DNA from 2 places in the Neomoorella glycerini genome. Region 1 is predicted to be linked to the other one. Evidence: riboswitches for the same ligand, from Rfam matches in the RefSeq annotation. Region 1 holds a riboswitch; the other holds the start of a gene.

What was found. A riboswitch is a leader RNA that binds a small molecule or an ion and turns the genes downstream of it on or off. The one in region 1 is predicted to bind cyclic di-AMP.
Region 2: linked by a shared signal. The riboswitch ahead of MGLY_RS15640 (APC family permease) and the one ahead of eam (glutamate 2,3-aminomutase) in region 1 are both predicted to bind cyclic di-AMP.

Annotation. Positions count from the first base shown of each region.
Region 1 is NZ_CP046244.1:1,686,934-1,694,447, reverse strand. Features, by position in the region: gene MGLY_RS08445 (flagellar motor protein) at 1-683, shown strand, start outside; gene MGLY_RS08440 (OmpA/MotB family protein) at 655-1,413, shown strand; gene eam (glutamate 2,3-aminomutase) at 1,525-2,778, opposite strand; cyclic di-AMP (ydaO/yuaA leader) riboswitch at 2,903-3,033, opposite strand; gene MGLY_RS08430 (DedA family protein) at 3,081-3,686, opposite strand; gene MGLY_RS08425 (phosphatidylserine decarboxylase) at 3,683-4,399, opposite strand; gene MGLY_RS08420 (glutamate--cysteine ligase family protein) at 4,393-5,379, opposite strand; gene MGLY_RS08415 (PIG-L family deacetylase) at 5,380-7,491, opposite strand.
Region 2 is NZ_CP046244.1:3,124,262-3,131,775, forward strand. Features, by position in the region: gene trpD (anthranilate phosphoribosyltransferase) at 1-342, opposite strand, end outside; gene pabA (aminodeoxychorismate/anthranilate synthase component II) at 372-1,013, opposite strand; gene trpE (anthranilate synthase component I) at 994-2,478, opposite strand; gene aroH (chorismate mutase) at 2,662-3,069, opposite strand; gene MGLY_RS15635 (HutP family protein) at 3,125-3,535, opposite strand; cyclic di-AMP (ydaO/yuaA leader) riboswitch at 3,742-3,957, shown strand; gene MGLY_RS15640 (APC family permease) at 4,099-5,664, shown strand; gene MGLY_RS15645 (hypothetical protein) at 5,654-5,872, shown strand; gene MGLY_RS15650 (universal stress protein) at 5,869-6,423, shown strand; gene MGLY_RS15655 (potassium channel family protein) at 6,440-6,850, shown strand; gene MGLY_RS15660 (potassium channel family protein) at 6,850-7,514, shown strand, end outside.

The sequences.
Region 1 (7,514 bases):
CCATGATTGGCTTCAGCCGGGAAGAAATCCTTAACGTCCCGCGTTTACTGAAAATCGCCTTCCGGGAAAAGCCCTTTGACTTAAACCAGACCATTGAAACCATCGTTAATTACGCCATTATGGCCCGGAGGGAGGGTTTTGTCCGGCTGGAGAAGGAACTGGACACCATCCATGACGCCTTCCTAAGATCCGCCCTGCAGCTGGTGGTGGACGGCACCGACCCCGAACAGACCCGCAATGTCCTGGAACAGCATATTTACGCCGCCGAAACGCGCCATGCCACCGGCATCAGCATTTTTGAAGCCGCCGGCGGTTATGCCCCCACCATGGGCATTATTGGCACCGTCATGGGCCTGGTCCACGTCCTCAGCAATCTCAGTTCCCCGGAAAAGCTGGGGCCTTCCATAGCCATGGCCTTTATCGCCACCCTCTACGGCGTCTCTTCCGCCAACCTCCTGTGGCTGCCTATTGCCGCCAAGCTCAAGAATAAAGCTAACAGGGAGCGCATCTACCAGGAGATGATCCTAGAGGGTGTCCTGGCCCTCCAGGCCGGCAGGAACCCCACCCTGATCCGCAGTACCCTGATGGCTTTCCTGTCTCCGGATAAACAGCGGGCCATCCTGGGCGAGACGACAGCAAAGGGGGTGGCCGCCGGTGCCCAGGCGCCAGGCCGAAAAGGTTAGTCATGATAATAAAGAGCGCTGGCTCTTAACCTATTCTGACTTGATTACCTTGCTGATGATCTTTTTCGTGGTTATGTACTCCATCAGTAACATCAATGCTCAAAAAATGGCTGCCCTGGCCAGTTCCCTGGCCCAGGCTTTCATAGGGTCACCGGCCCCGGGCCTGTTTGAGGCCGGGGGCCTGCCCTCCCTCGTTCCCGGTGTAGCTCCTGCGCCAGGCGGGCAGGGTACGGAAGGACAGAGCGTCGAAGGAACAGAACTGGCCAGGGTCAAGGTTGAACTGCAGCAATATATCCAGCAGGAAGGCCTCCAGGACCAGGTAACTTTAAAAACCGAGGAGCGGGGCCTGGTGGTCAGCATGGCCGATGCCATCCTTTTTCCCAAGGGGTCCGCCGAGCTAACTCCAGCGGCTCACGCCCTCATCCGGCAGGTGGGCCAGGCCCTGGCCAGACTCCCCAATTACCTGCGGGTAGAAGGCCATACCGATAATTTACCCATCCATACTCCCCTCTTCCCTTCCAACTGGGAGCTGTCGACGGCGCGGGCCATTAATGTCGTCAAAGTTCTAATGAACGATGCCGGCATCAATCCCGAGCGCCTGTCGGCCACGGGCTACGGTGAATATCGCCCCGTGGCCCCCAATGACAATGAAGGCGATATGGCCCGCAACCGGCGCGTCGATATTGTCGTCCTCAAGGAAGCCTATAATATCACCGAGCCGCACAAATGAGAGATGGGAAGTGGGAGGTGGGAGGCCGGAAACGAGGAAGGGATTGGCATACGCCAACCCCTTAAGTACAGGCTTTATCCCGTGGCAGCCATAAATCCTGCCGCGGAAAACTCAAGCCCCGGCCGGTTGCTCGTCGTTAGCGGTGTTGGGGTAAAAAACGGTCCGCTTCTCCCAGGTGCGCAGGATGACCTGGTTGTCATTGTGGGCCAGCACATACTGGGGTAAGATGGGCGTCTTGCCCAGGCCGTGGGGAGCGTTGATTATATAGGTAGGTACGGCCAGCCCGGAGGTATAGCCGCGCAGCTTCTCCATTATTTCCACGCCTTCCTCAATGGAAGTGATAAAGTGGGTCGTCCCTTTAACCGGCTTGGCGTGGAAGATATAATAGGGCCGTACCCGGATTTTCAACAGTTCCTGGTTGAGCTTCCTCATAATAAAGGGATGGTTATTGACGCCCTTTAATAAAACCGCCTGGTTCCCCAGGACCACCCCGGCCTGCACCAGGCGGTCGCAGGCCGCTTTCGCTGCCGCCGTAACCTCCCGCGGGTGGTTAAACTGGGTATTGAGGTAAATTGGCGGGTGCTTGGCCAGTACCCGGCACAATGCCGGCGTAACACGCTGGGGTAAAGTAACCGGCACCCGGGTACCCAGGCGTTTGATTTCCACATGAGGGATATGATCCAGTTCCGTTAACAACCAGTCGATCATGGCATCACTCAGCATCAAGGCATCACCGCCGGTAATCAGGACATCACGGATTTCTTCATTGCGGCGGATATACTCCAGGGCCTGCTCTAACTCCCGGCGGCTGCGGCCCCGGTCAACTTCCCCAATATTGCGGCGCCGCTGGCAGTGCCGGCAGTACATGGCACACTGGTTGGTGACGTTAATAATCAAGCGGTCGGGATAACGGCGGGTAATGGCCGGTGCCGGTGACGTTAACTCTTCATCCATGGGGTCAAGTACCCCGGTATTATCCTCCAGCTCGGCGGCACTGGGGAAGGCCTGGCGCCGGATGGGGCAGGCGGCATCCTTGCCCATGAGGGAAAGGTAATAGGGCGAAACAGCCCAGCGATAGGTACGCTCAACCTTCTTGATGGCTTTCTTTTCCGTTTCAGTTAAGGGAACTAATTCCTCCAGGACGTCAACCGAGGTAATCCGGTGCTGCAATTGCCAGCGCCAGTCTTCCCAGTCGGCCTCCCTGGCACCAAAATAAGCCATAATCCGCTGCCGGCTGGCTTCAATCTCCGCTGCTGCTTCCAAACCACTGGGAATGGCATCCTTAGCATCAAGGTAATCAATAATCCTGGCCTTCAACTCAGCTGCCCTTTGCAGGGCCATTTCCCGCTTGACTTCTCTACCCATCAGCCTCCCTTTGTTTAGATAAACACTCACAACAGGCTGCCTCCTTTCCTGATGGATAAAATAATATAAAGACCCCGGCCTGAACCGGGGTTTTCTGCACACCAAAATAAAGGGGTAGTCTACCTCTTTCACTTTCCACGCTTACGAAGTTAGCTGCCGGGTTCGGGTCGAAAGCTAACCCTACCTTGTACAAGGATTCACCCCAAAAATTGGTTCCCCCGTTCCCTTTCCAAAGGGATTCAGCGCCCGCTTTATTAAGTTGTTCTAAATCATTCTATCATAAGGCGCAGGGATTTGTCAACCTATTTTTTTCCATTTCTTCCCATACGCCGGCATCGCCAGCAATAATAGATAGAACCGGCGGTAATGGCCAGCAGTACCAGGATCAGCAGGATATCCATCCACCAGGTGGCGTACCGGCGATAAAAGTGCCACCACCTGAGGAGATAATGGGCCCCCTTCCAGCTGGCATACTGCCAGGCCAGGGTCCAGGTAAAGGCCCCCAGGGCTGAATAAAGGGTATAAATGCCGGCCTCCATCCCCAGGACTCCCGCCGCCAGGATGGTCGGCGTCCTGATGGGACCGAACCAGCGGGCGAAAATAATCACTGCCGCTCCATAGCGGCCCAGCCAGTAACGGGCTGAGGCCAGGCCATCCTGACCCAGGCCCCGGTGGAAAAAACGCTCGATTAGACCACGCCCCGGCCTGGCCCCCAGCCAGTAGCCCAGCAAGTTGCCCAGGAGATTGCCGGCGGTCCCAACCACTACTGCCCCCCAGAAGCTCATCTCCCCGCGTTCAATTAAATAACCGGCGGCCAGGAAGGCCGGTTCAAAGGGGATACCCGGCACACCTGTGCCTTCGATGACCAGCAGGCCAAAGAGGACCACATAGACGTGAACGGCTGTCACTGCTCTACCCCGCCTGCCGGCCGGTAACGGGCCACCACCGTCCGGGCGCCGTAAACCTGCTGGCCCACCCGGACGGCAAACTCGACATCCTCCCTGAAGATAACCAGGTCTACCTGGGAACCCCGTTCGATAAAGGAAACCTTCTGGCCCCGGGTAACGGCCTGGCCGGGAGAAATAAAACAGTTAATCTTATTGACAAACTTGTCGGCAATCTCGACCATGGCCAGCTGCATGTCCCGGCCCCTTAAAAAAATGGTCAACCGTTCATTTACCAGGCGATAGCGATGGCTGAAGAGATCTACCGCCCGCCGGAGATAGGTGAGGCGGATATATTCCCACAGGTCGACCATGGGCAAATTAACCCTGGCCCGGGTATGGACCATATGCTCCACCCGGGCATCAATGGGAGCGTAGTTAAAATGGACGTCCAGGGGCGACATGTAGATACCCACGATCCAGCCCCTCTCGCCAAGGCCCGGGGCCTTCATTATTTCTTCAATGGGAATAGAGCGGCCCAGTTTTTCCGCTGCCACTTCGCCATGACGAAAGGGCTTGATATAGACCACCCTGCCGTCGGCCGGGGCCAGGATGGCCCCTTCTTCTTGCGGCGCTACCCGCACCGGGTCGCGATAAAACCATACCTTCCTCAGGTACCAGAAGATGCCCCCGCCGATGACGGCAAGGGCGGCCAGGATTTCAAAAAAGGTCACCATTCCGACCACACTTTCTTGATATTATAGGGCATCCTGGGTAAATAATAACCGCAGAAGCCCGCCAGCATCAAGGGCCAGCTGACCTTTGCCGGTGGCAGGGGCCGGGGCTTTAAAACCCCATTGCGGTAGGCATTATCCAGGGCAGCATAGGTGGCCAGGGTCCCCTCCCGGAGCCAGATTTCCTTAACGGTGTCGGCAGGGGTACGGCGGAACAGGTCTTCCGGCAGCGGCAGGAGCCGGGTTAAGTCCCGGTAAACCGGGCGTAATTCCTCTATGTAACCCTCTCTGGCTACCTTCAGGCGCAGGCCATTATAAACCTTTATATCACCGGGATAATCTGCATCAGCCAGGAGGATGGCCTGGATACACTCCAGGAGAATCCGGATGCGTGCCAGGTCCCACACCGGGTCAAAAACCCGGATCTCCAGGGTACCCAGGCGTTTGGATTCAATAAGGTCCTGGAAACGGTAACGCCTGTCCTCCTTTAAAGGCCCGATGGCAAAGGCCTCGGCCCAGCGGTAGGACTGGCCGTAACAACGGTTGCCGGCAACGGGAGAGTTGATTACCAGCAAGGCCAGCAGGGGTAAAAAGTAGACCAGGTTGCGGTAGGCCCGGTCGCGATCCGGGAAACCGCTGATATGAACGTGCATGCCGCAGATATTGGTAGGCTCCTCCTGGTCGAAGAGGTGTCCCACCGGGACGATCAGGCCGGAACAGACGGCCGCCAGCTCCCGGCGGCGACGTTCCAGATCGGCCAGCAGGTCCGGGATTTCTGCAAAGGCCCCGGTAGAAATCTCTATACCGCTCATCAGGCCAAAACGTAAATCCTTGCCCCGGGTAAAGTTGCAGGCGGTATGGGTATAATAATCGGCCGGATCCCGCCAGAGGAGGCGGGCCAGGTAATACAACGACTGGAGGGTAGGCCGGCCCGGTTCGGTAATGAAAACTTCTTCTTCCAGGCCAAAGAGGAGGGGCGCCATTTATATATCGCCCCCGTTTACCTGTAAAAGGCGCCAGGGTATCCGGTCCAGGGGTATTTTACTGATAGAGGTGGCGGCGGCAAACATCAGGTGATGCTCTCCTGGCGGCACCAGGCCGGGTAGTGCTATTTCAACACTGTGCTCCCGGTAGATTACCCGCACAGCCCCCGGGTTATAACCGGTCGGCCGGGCCAGCCACCTGGCTTGCCTTTCACCGGGGGCTACCTGCAAGATGAAGCGCTGGACCTGGCCTGCAGGTTTACCGGGTAACAGGTAGATGCTGGCCGTATATATTACTGGAAAGCCGGGCCGGCCCCAGGTATCCAGGCGTACAAAGGTGGTATTGCCAGCCTGCAGGAGGTAAGCTGCCTTTAAATCGCCACCCTTCTCCAGTTTCCTGGTCAGCTGATCGCCGGCCGGATCTAAAGCTACCCGGGCTGACTCCGGCCAGTAAGCGGGCTCGCCGTCTCCTCCGGCACTGCTATCAGCCTGTACCAGCTGCTGGTCTACAAGGTGAGAGAAAACTTCGTTGGGCCGTTCAAAATTGGCCAGGAAAGTCGGCATGACCAGGTCCTGGGTTTTATAAGCGGCAATGGCCTTCTTTTTCCGGTCCATGGCTTCCGGCGAGAGGGGCAATTTATACCAGGGCGTGCCCCGGCTGAGGAAATAGCCGGGGGGCAGCAGGGGTTTGGCCTTCCGCTCCATTACAGGCAATATCTGCCAGGTCCCGGTGTGAATAACAAACGTATAAAGATTCGGCCTGAAGGACGGATCTTCTTCCCTGACTTTACCTGCAGCCGCCAGGGTGAAGGCCCCCGTGGCCCAGTGATCAGGGTGGCTGTCATTGGTATCAGTTACATAAATATCGGTGGGCCGGTAGTCTTTGAGGATTGCTACTAGAGTATTCAATAAAGCCGGAGCAGTATAGGGCTCACCCGGAGCAAAGGCCAGTTTATAGGGTACTGCCGCCTGGCGGGTATAAATGGAGGTATAGGGCCTGTCTTCCCCCCAGTAACCCAGCCAGATGGGGGCCAGGCCGCCGTCGGGATAACCCAGAAAAATGATATCACTAGATTTAACTCCCAGGACCCCCAGGGCAGTGATAGCTTCCTGCTGCCGTACCCGTCCGTATTGCAAAAAGTCGCTGGCCCCTGCCGGCAAAGGACCGTTGAACTTTTCCACTCCCCGCCGGAAACCATCGCCGTTGGTCATAAAAACTACCTTCACGGCATCACCCCGGTCTCTGGCCTCAGCGATGAGGCCTCCGGCTCCCAGGGTTTCGTCATCAGGGTGGGGCGAAATGACCAGAATCCGGTGGCCTCCGGCCGGGAGTTCCAGATCAGGCATCCGCCCGGCTGCCGCTGCCGCCGACCGCAGGGCCAGGACATCATAATTCAAGGCTCCCGCCAGGATAAGCAGTAAAAGCAACAGGGCTACCGGCCGCGCCTTGATCTTTTTCCTGGTCAAGCGCAAGATGTAGCCCAGGATGTCTTTATACATCCCCATCCGGGCGACTACGCCCCGGTATAACCCCCGCTTTTCTTCCTTCATGATATGGGTCATATTGGCCAGGGGTATTTTCTGCACCCGCCAGCCCCGGGCGCGGGCTTCACTGGTAAGCAATACTTCGACCTCAAAACGGCTTTTTTCTGCTCCCACCGCCAGGAACAATTCTTTACGGATGGCGCGCTGGCCGGAAAGGTGGGGAGCCACTACCTGGGCCAGGTCCGTGAGCGATCGTCCCCGGCTGAAAATACCTACCGTCATATCGGCGCTGCCGGCCAGTAAAGGAGCAACCAGGGCTTCGACATGGGCTGCCGTCAACCCCTCCAGGTCGGCATCCAGGAAAAGCAGGATCTCCTCCCGGGCCGCACGGGCACCAACGGTCATGGCCGCCCCTTTACCCCCATTGGTAGCCAGCTCAATTACCCGGGCACCATGGCGGCGGGCAACGCTGGCCGTAGCATCTTGCGAACCGTCGCTGACTACGATGATTTCGACGATGCTGGCCACTTCTTTTAAAGTATCAATTACTTTACCTACCGTAGCTGCCTCGTTGTAGGCCGGGATAATGGCGCTGACGCCCCTGGCATAGAATCCTGCACCTGTCACTATTTTTCTCCCCTGTACCTGCC
Region 2 (7,514 bases), 1.4 Mb from region 1:
TACGGAACGATTGCCGTGTTTAGCTACGGCCACCCCGGCGCCGGCAATAACGAAGGCAGCCGTGGTGGAAATATTAAAAGTATGGCGACCGTCACCGCCGGTACCGCAGGTGTCAATAAAAACCTGGTGGCGGGTGGTCAGGGTGGCTGCCCGGCGCCGCATGCTCCGGGCAAAGCCGGTGATTTCTTCTACCGTTTCACCCTTCAAGCGCAGGGCGGTAAGGAAGGCAGCTATCTGGGCCGGGGTAGCCTGGCCCGTCATGATGATATCCATTGCTTGCTCAGCTTCGGTCTCACTTAAATCCTGGCCAGCTACAACCTGGCCAATTAGGGACTTTAACACTCTGCTCCTCTCCCCTCGCAAAGGATAGTTTAGCTGGCTTTATATTCGTTTGTTCCACTTAAGCCTTGAAGCGGAAGGGTGCCAGCCTCCATGAAGGCTTGCTTAGCATATACTTCTAAAAAATTTTGCAGCAATTCCTTGCCCACCGCCGTCAGGATGGATTCCGGGTGGAACTGGACCCCTTCCACCGCCAGGTGGCGGTGGCGCAAGCCCATTAATTCACCGGTTTCGCTGCGGGCTGTGACTTCCAGGCAGCCCGGCAGGGTCTCTTCTGCTACTATCAGGGAATGATAACGGGTGGCAGTGAAGGGATTGGGTAGGTTACGATAAATAGTTTTACCGTCGTGGGTAATAGTTGAGGTCTTGCCGTGCATCAGCCTCGCGGCCCGCACTACCCGGCCGCCAAAGGCCTGGGCTATACTCTGGTGTCCCAGGCAAACCCCCAGGATGGGGATTTTCCCGGCAAAGGCGGTTATGGCCGCCAGGGAGATACCCGCTTCATTGGGCGTGCAGGGACCGGGGGAAAGGACCAGGTAATCAGGCTGCAGGGCAGCAATTTCTTCCAGGGTAATGGCGTCATTACGCCGCACCACCACCTCCTGTCCCAGTTCCAGGAAATACTGGACCAGGTTATAGGTAAAGGAGTCGTAGTTATCGATCATTAGCAGCATAATTCTCTTCCTCCCTGGTATTCAGCACCTGGAGCAAAGCCCGGGCTTTATTCAAGGTTTCTTCATATTCACCCGCCGGGTCGGAATCGGCAACTATACCGGCACCGGCCTGGACAAAGGCCTGCCCCCTGGTAAAAGTAATGGTCCGGATGGCAATGCAGGTATCCAGGTTGCCGTGAAGGCCGAGATACCCCACGGCACCGGCATAAGGTCCCCGCGCCGTTGGCTCCAATTCGGCAATGATCTCCATGGCCCGCACCTTCGGGGCCCCGGTTACCGTACCCGCCGGGAAACAGGCGAGTAAGGCGTCCAGGGCGTCCTTACCCGGCGCCAGGCGGGCAGTAATACTGGAAACCAGGTGCATGACGTGGGAATAATATTCAACTACCATTTGCCGGGGTACCTGGAGACTTCCGGGAGCTGCCACCCGGCCGATGTCGTTGCGACCCAGGTCCAGGAGCATTAGATGCTCGGCCCGCTCCTTTTCACTGGCCAGGAGTTCCCTGGTTAACTCCTGGTCCTCCCGGGGAGTCCGGCCCCGGGGCCGGGTACCGGCAATGGGACTGTAGTCAATCTTCCCACCTTCTACCCTAACCAGCATTTCCGGGGAGGCCCCTACCAGTTTTACTTCCGGTAAGTTCAGGTAAAACATATAGGGGGAAGGATTAAGGGCGCGCAGGCGCCGGTAAACAGCCAGGGTATCGCCGGTAAAGGGCAGGCTCAAGCGCTGGGAGAGGACGACCTGGAAGATATCCCCGGCAGCGATATATTCTTTGGCTTTTTTTACTCCCTGGATAAATTCCCGCCGGGTTACATTGGCCTGCCAGGGTCCAGTAGTAAAGGGAAGGTTACTGTCCTGCCGGCACGCTCTTGCAGGCCTATCAAAAGCCTGCAAGAGACGCCGCACTGCGGCTACGGCATCTTCATAACCCGCTGCCGCCTCTTCACCCCCCCGTCCCAGGTAACCCACCCGTACCGTTCGCAGGACGTGGTCATAGATGAGAAACACCCGGTGGAGGGTTAGATAAGTATCCGGCAGTTGCAGGTCATCCACGGCGTGGCCTGGTAAGCTCTCTATTTCCCGGGCCAGGTCGTAACCCAGGTAACCAACCAATCCCCCGCAGAAACGAGGCCCAACAACCGGCGGTAGGGATAATTGCGTCATTAATCGGCGTAAAGCCGCCACCGGTTTTTCGGGGAGGAGCTCAGTTTGTCCCCGGGTAGTTAAATAAGCTTTCCCGGCCCGGATTTTAAAAGTCAGCAAGGGATCAAAGCCGATCAGGGAGTAGCGGCCCAGCCTCTCCCCGCCCTCAACACTTTCCAGCAAAAAGCTGTCAGGTTTATTCGCAAATCTTAAGTACAGGGAAATGGGAGTTTCGGTATCGGCCAGGACCTCGGCCCAGACGGGAACATAAGGGGCCTTTTGGGCCAGCTCCAGGTAGGTTTGCCGGTCAGGCTGGATCACCAGTCTCTCCTCCCCTTTTAGACAAAATAAAAACCAGCGCTCAAGTGAGCCCTGGTCCGGCATACTCTCCCATGCTCTACTCCGGGCTCCTCTCTAACTCCACTCAGCTCAACTCAGCTATATTCATTTTGTTGTTAACAGCATACCACGGATAGTAAATAGCTGTCAATAGTTTTGTTTTCGCTAACGTAAATCCGGGCGTAATTGTGCTGCCCGGCCCAGATAAACGTGGACCGGTTCCCGGTCGCTATAAGCATGGATTAAAACGCGGACAATCCCCGCCAGGCTCCCCGGTACCGGTATTTCGGTAGCACATAACAAGGCTGCTTCCTGCCAGCCCAGGCGCCGTGCCGCCTCGGCCGGGAAGGCCGCGTTGAGATCCGGCGTCACCGTAAAAATGGCGCTGATAATATCTTCTACTGCCAGCCTGTTCCGGACCATTATTTCGCGGAGCAAACCTTCCGTTGCCGTGAGAATGGCGGAGGCCGTATTCTCCGGCACTTCCACGGCCCCGCGCAGCCCCCGTACTTTTGTCCCCCCGGATTCCTGTTTGCCTCCGGCTGCGGGTAAACCCTGAATTTTTTCTTCCATAGTTCTCCCCTACCATCCTGCGATTTTTTTAACAGGCTGCCTGCCATCCTGCCCCTCAGACGGCCCGGTGACCCAGGCCAACACCTACTTCATCCAGGTGCAACAGGCCGATGCCAAAGAAAATGGCCACACTCAAGTGATCATGCCAGCGGGCAATGCCAATTTTACCGCCTACATTTAAACCCAGGGCCTTGGGCATGATCTGGGAGAGGGCTTCCCGGGTTGCCCCGGCAACGGCCCCTTCCTCGGGGTGGGTTTCTTTTATGACCCCTTCCCTTTTGGCGGCCACTACGGCCCGTTCCACGATTTTTTGCATGGAATTGATAAATTCGCCGCCGTAATCAACGGCTGCAGTGTAAATGCCAGCGGCGGCATACTCCTTCTTTAAGCGCGCCTCTTCTTCCCGGCTTTCCGACAGGGCCATCTTAATAGCTACCGCCGCCACTTTTTTGCTCCCGTATTCCATATGCTCACCACCTGTATAGCCCTTGAGCCGATTATAGTTCATACCGGCAAGTCATGCAAGGGCTTCTTTAAGAAAGCAAAATGAAGTTTAAAAAAGAGCAGCCCGTCTATTAAAGGCAGGTCGGACTTGCGCGCTGCAAAAACGGACTTTTTCTCCTTTCTTTTTACTTTGACAGTAAACACCTACAGTGCTAGTATCAGGGCTATGCAAATAAATTGCCTAATCCCGTAAATACTAGGGAACGGGGGAACCACCAGAAGGGGTGAATCCCCGCACCCAGTAACATCATTGCCTTTTTGCGAAACTCCTTTTTGAGGAGTTTAAGTAATTAAGGTAGCAGGGGGAGGAAAACTGGGTGCGGGATAGGGCTTTTCTCCGGCCCGAACCCGGCAGCTAACCTCGTCGGCAGGAAGGGAGATGAACCTGCATGTTAACTGTATTGGCCAATGACCCGGGACCTTAAAAGGTGCTGGTTTTTTTATGCTAAATAGCTTTCAGAAGCAATATTAATATTGATACTTCACGTTTGACTTCACAAAAGGTGAAAGAGGAGGGTCGTAATTTTGGCTGCGGCTGCAGAAAAGCTGGAACTCCGCCGGGATGTTACCGTCTGGGGCTCCTATATGTGGGGCTACGCCGATGTCGGCGCCGACATCTACGCCGCCCTGGGACTGGTCATGCTGTGGGCCAAGGGCGCTACTCCCCTGGCCTTCGCTCTGGCGGGTCTTGTTTACATTATGATTGGCCTGGCTTATACCGAGCTGGCGGCCACCTATCCCGTAGCCGGCGGCGGCCAGTATTTTACCCTGCGCGGCCTGGGCGACTTCTGGGGTTTTGTCGCCGGGTCCGCCTTGCTGCTGGATTATACCATCGACATTGCCCTCTTTGCCACGGCTTCTGCCGGTTATATCAACTTTTTCCTGCCCTTTATCTTCGGTATTGATATTAACTCCCTGGCCATTAGCATCGGGCCCCTGCACCATGTTAACCTGGTGTGGATGGCCGAAGCCTTGCTCCTGGTGATTTTCCTTATCGCCCTCAATATTCGCGGGATGCGGGAGTCCTCCCTGCTGAACGAGGTACTGGGGGTTATCGACATCCTTACGGAATCAAGTATCATCATCTTCGGTTTTCTCTTTGCCTGGCGGCCGGAAATGCTGGCCCACCAGTGGCTCACCCAGTTCCCCACCCTGAAAGAATTCGCCTACGGTTCCTCCCTGGCCATTATTTCCTTTGTCGGCCTGGAATCTATCTCCCAGGCGGCCCAGGAAACCAAACGGCCGGCAACCATCGTCCCCCGGACATCAGTGAGCCTGATCTTTACCGTTTTTATCTTTGCCACTGCCTTTTCCACCATGAGCCTGGGTGTCCTGCCCTGGCAGGAAATTGCCGAGTCCGTAGGTGACCCCATAGCCACCCTGGCCCACGCCATTCCCTTTATTGGTTTTATTGCCGGTCCCTTTGCCGCCGTGCTGGGAGCGACGATCCTCTTGATTTCGGCCAATTCGGGGGTTATGAGCGCCTCAAGGCTGACCTTTGCCATGAGCCAGTTTCACTTTATCAGCGAGTGGTTTAACGCCGTCCACCCACGTTTCCGGACTCCTTATCGTACCATCATCATTTTCTCCGGTATTGGTATACTCCAGATCATCCTTTCGTTCCTGACACCCAATGCTATGGATACCCTGGGTAACATGTATGCCTTCGGCGCCACCACGGGATACATCCTGGTCTTTATCGCTTTGATCAAACTGCGCTTTACCGATCCCTATTCGCCCCGGCCCTATAAAGTACCTTTGAACATCAAAATCAATTACCGCGGACGACAGGTTGATTTTCCCGGCCTGGCCGTTCTCGGCACCCTGGGGATCAGCACCATTCTTTTTGAGGTTATCCTTACCCATGCTATTGGCCGGATTGCCGGCCCGGCCTGGGTACTCCTCTGCTTCCTCTATTACGCCTATTACCGCCGGAGCAAGGGATACCCCGTTCTGGGCAGCATCCCCCGCAACTGGGAAGAAGAGCAACTAAAAGTCCTGGAAGCGGCGGAAGAATATGACCTGCTGGAACAATACAAGCTGGCCCTGGCCGAGCGCGACCGCAAGGAGGCTGTTTCTCATGCCCAGTGAAGACAGGCGGCCTTCCTGGCGCGATTACTACCAGATCCTAACTACCATCGCCATGGTCATCCTGGGTCCCTCCATCTGGCTCCGCTCCCTGGGCCATCCCAGCCCCATGGCCTGGGTAACCGGTGCCGGCTTTTTGGGCATTGGCCTTTACCGTTTGCTGGCAATCGCCCGTTATTTCTACCATCGGCGTAAGGAGGTACGGGCATGACTGAGGTGCATACCAATCCCTTGGGTGTTTTTCTGGCCCTTACTTTTATTGTTAGTATGGGGCGGCTGTTCTGGTGGATGCTCCACGTCCCGCCGGCGGTGCCCTACGAGGTAGCCCATGTCACCCGGACCGTCCAGGCCATCAAGCGCATCCTGGTCCCGGTGGTGGACACGGAGTATGCCCGGCGGGCCATTGAGCTGGCCTGCCGGCTGGGTAGCGAACAGAATGCGGAAATAATCCTGCTGGCCGTTCTGGAGGTCCCCTTAACCTCGCCTCTGGGGATAGCCTTGCCCGAGACAGAAGCCCGTCTCAACCATATCCTGGCACAGGCGGCAGAAATTGTCGAATTTCACCACCTGCCCTGCCGGACGAGGATAATTCGCGCCCGGACGGCCGGGACCGGCATCCTCCAGGCCGTTGAGGAAGAAGAAGTCCAGCTAATAGTTATCGGCGTCCGGCCCAAGCGGCAGATCGGCGGCCTGGGCAGCACCTCAGAATGGTTGTTACGCCGGGCAAGTTGCGAGATCTTAATCGATCACCAACCTGCATAGGGAGGTCGAAAGTTTTATGAAAATAATCATCATCGGCTGCAGCCGCCTGGGGGCCAGCCTGGCTAACCTCCTGGCCGCCCAAGGTCACGAGGTCAGTGTCATTGATCCTAAAGCCGAGGCCCTAGAACGGCTGGATCATGACTTTCCCGGCCAGACTTTTATCGGTGTCGGCATTGACCTGGAACTGCTGGCCAGCGCCGGGGCCGGGAAGGCCGATGTCCTGATAGCCGTTACCGATCGGGACAGCGCCAACCTGGTGGCTGCCCAGGTGGCCCGGGGAAAGTTTCACATCCCGATGGTTATTGCCCGGGCCTATGACCCCAGGGCCGCGGCCGCTTACCGGTCCATGGGGTTAAATATCTTTTGTCCCACTGAGGCCGGTATTGATTATGTGCAGGAATTACTCCAGGGTGGAGGTGAACAGTAATGTATGTAATTGTCGCCGGCGGTGGGAAAATCGGTTTTAACCTTACCAAGTCTTTGATGGACGGTGGCCAGGAAGTTTTGTTGATCGAGAAGGACCCGCGCAAATTCCGCTGGCTGGAAGACCACCTGGGCCAGGTAGTCCTGCGGGGTGATGCCACCGAGGTGGCCACCCTAGAAAAGGCCGGCTGCCGGCGGGCCGATGTGGTGGCGGCCGTTACCGGTTTTGATGAGGATAATATCATGATTTGCCGCCTGGCCCAGAAAGTCTTTGGTGTCAACCGGGTAATCGGGCGCGTTAATAATCCCCAGAATGAAGACGCCTTCCGGCTGCTGGGGATCAACAATGTTATCAACAGCACCCGTTTAATTTACCGGCTGGTTTTGCAGGAAGTTGATGTCTGCGGCCTCATTCCCCTGCTTACACTGAAGGGCGGTGCCGTGGAATTCGTGGAAACCGTCTTGCGCCGCAATCGCCGGCAGAAAAGGTGGCAGTTAAAGACCTGGTCCTGCCCGAGCAGTGCTTGCTCATGGCCATTATCCGGGATGAGGAACTCATCTTTCCCCGCGGGGATGTCGTCCTGCTCCCCGGCGATCAGGTTATTGCCGCCGCCCGGACGGACGAAGTCGAGGCCCTGCGGCGCGCCCTCCTGGGTGAGGCCAATTAA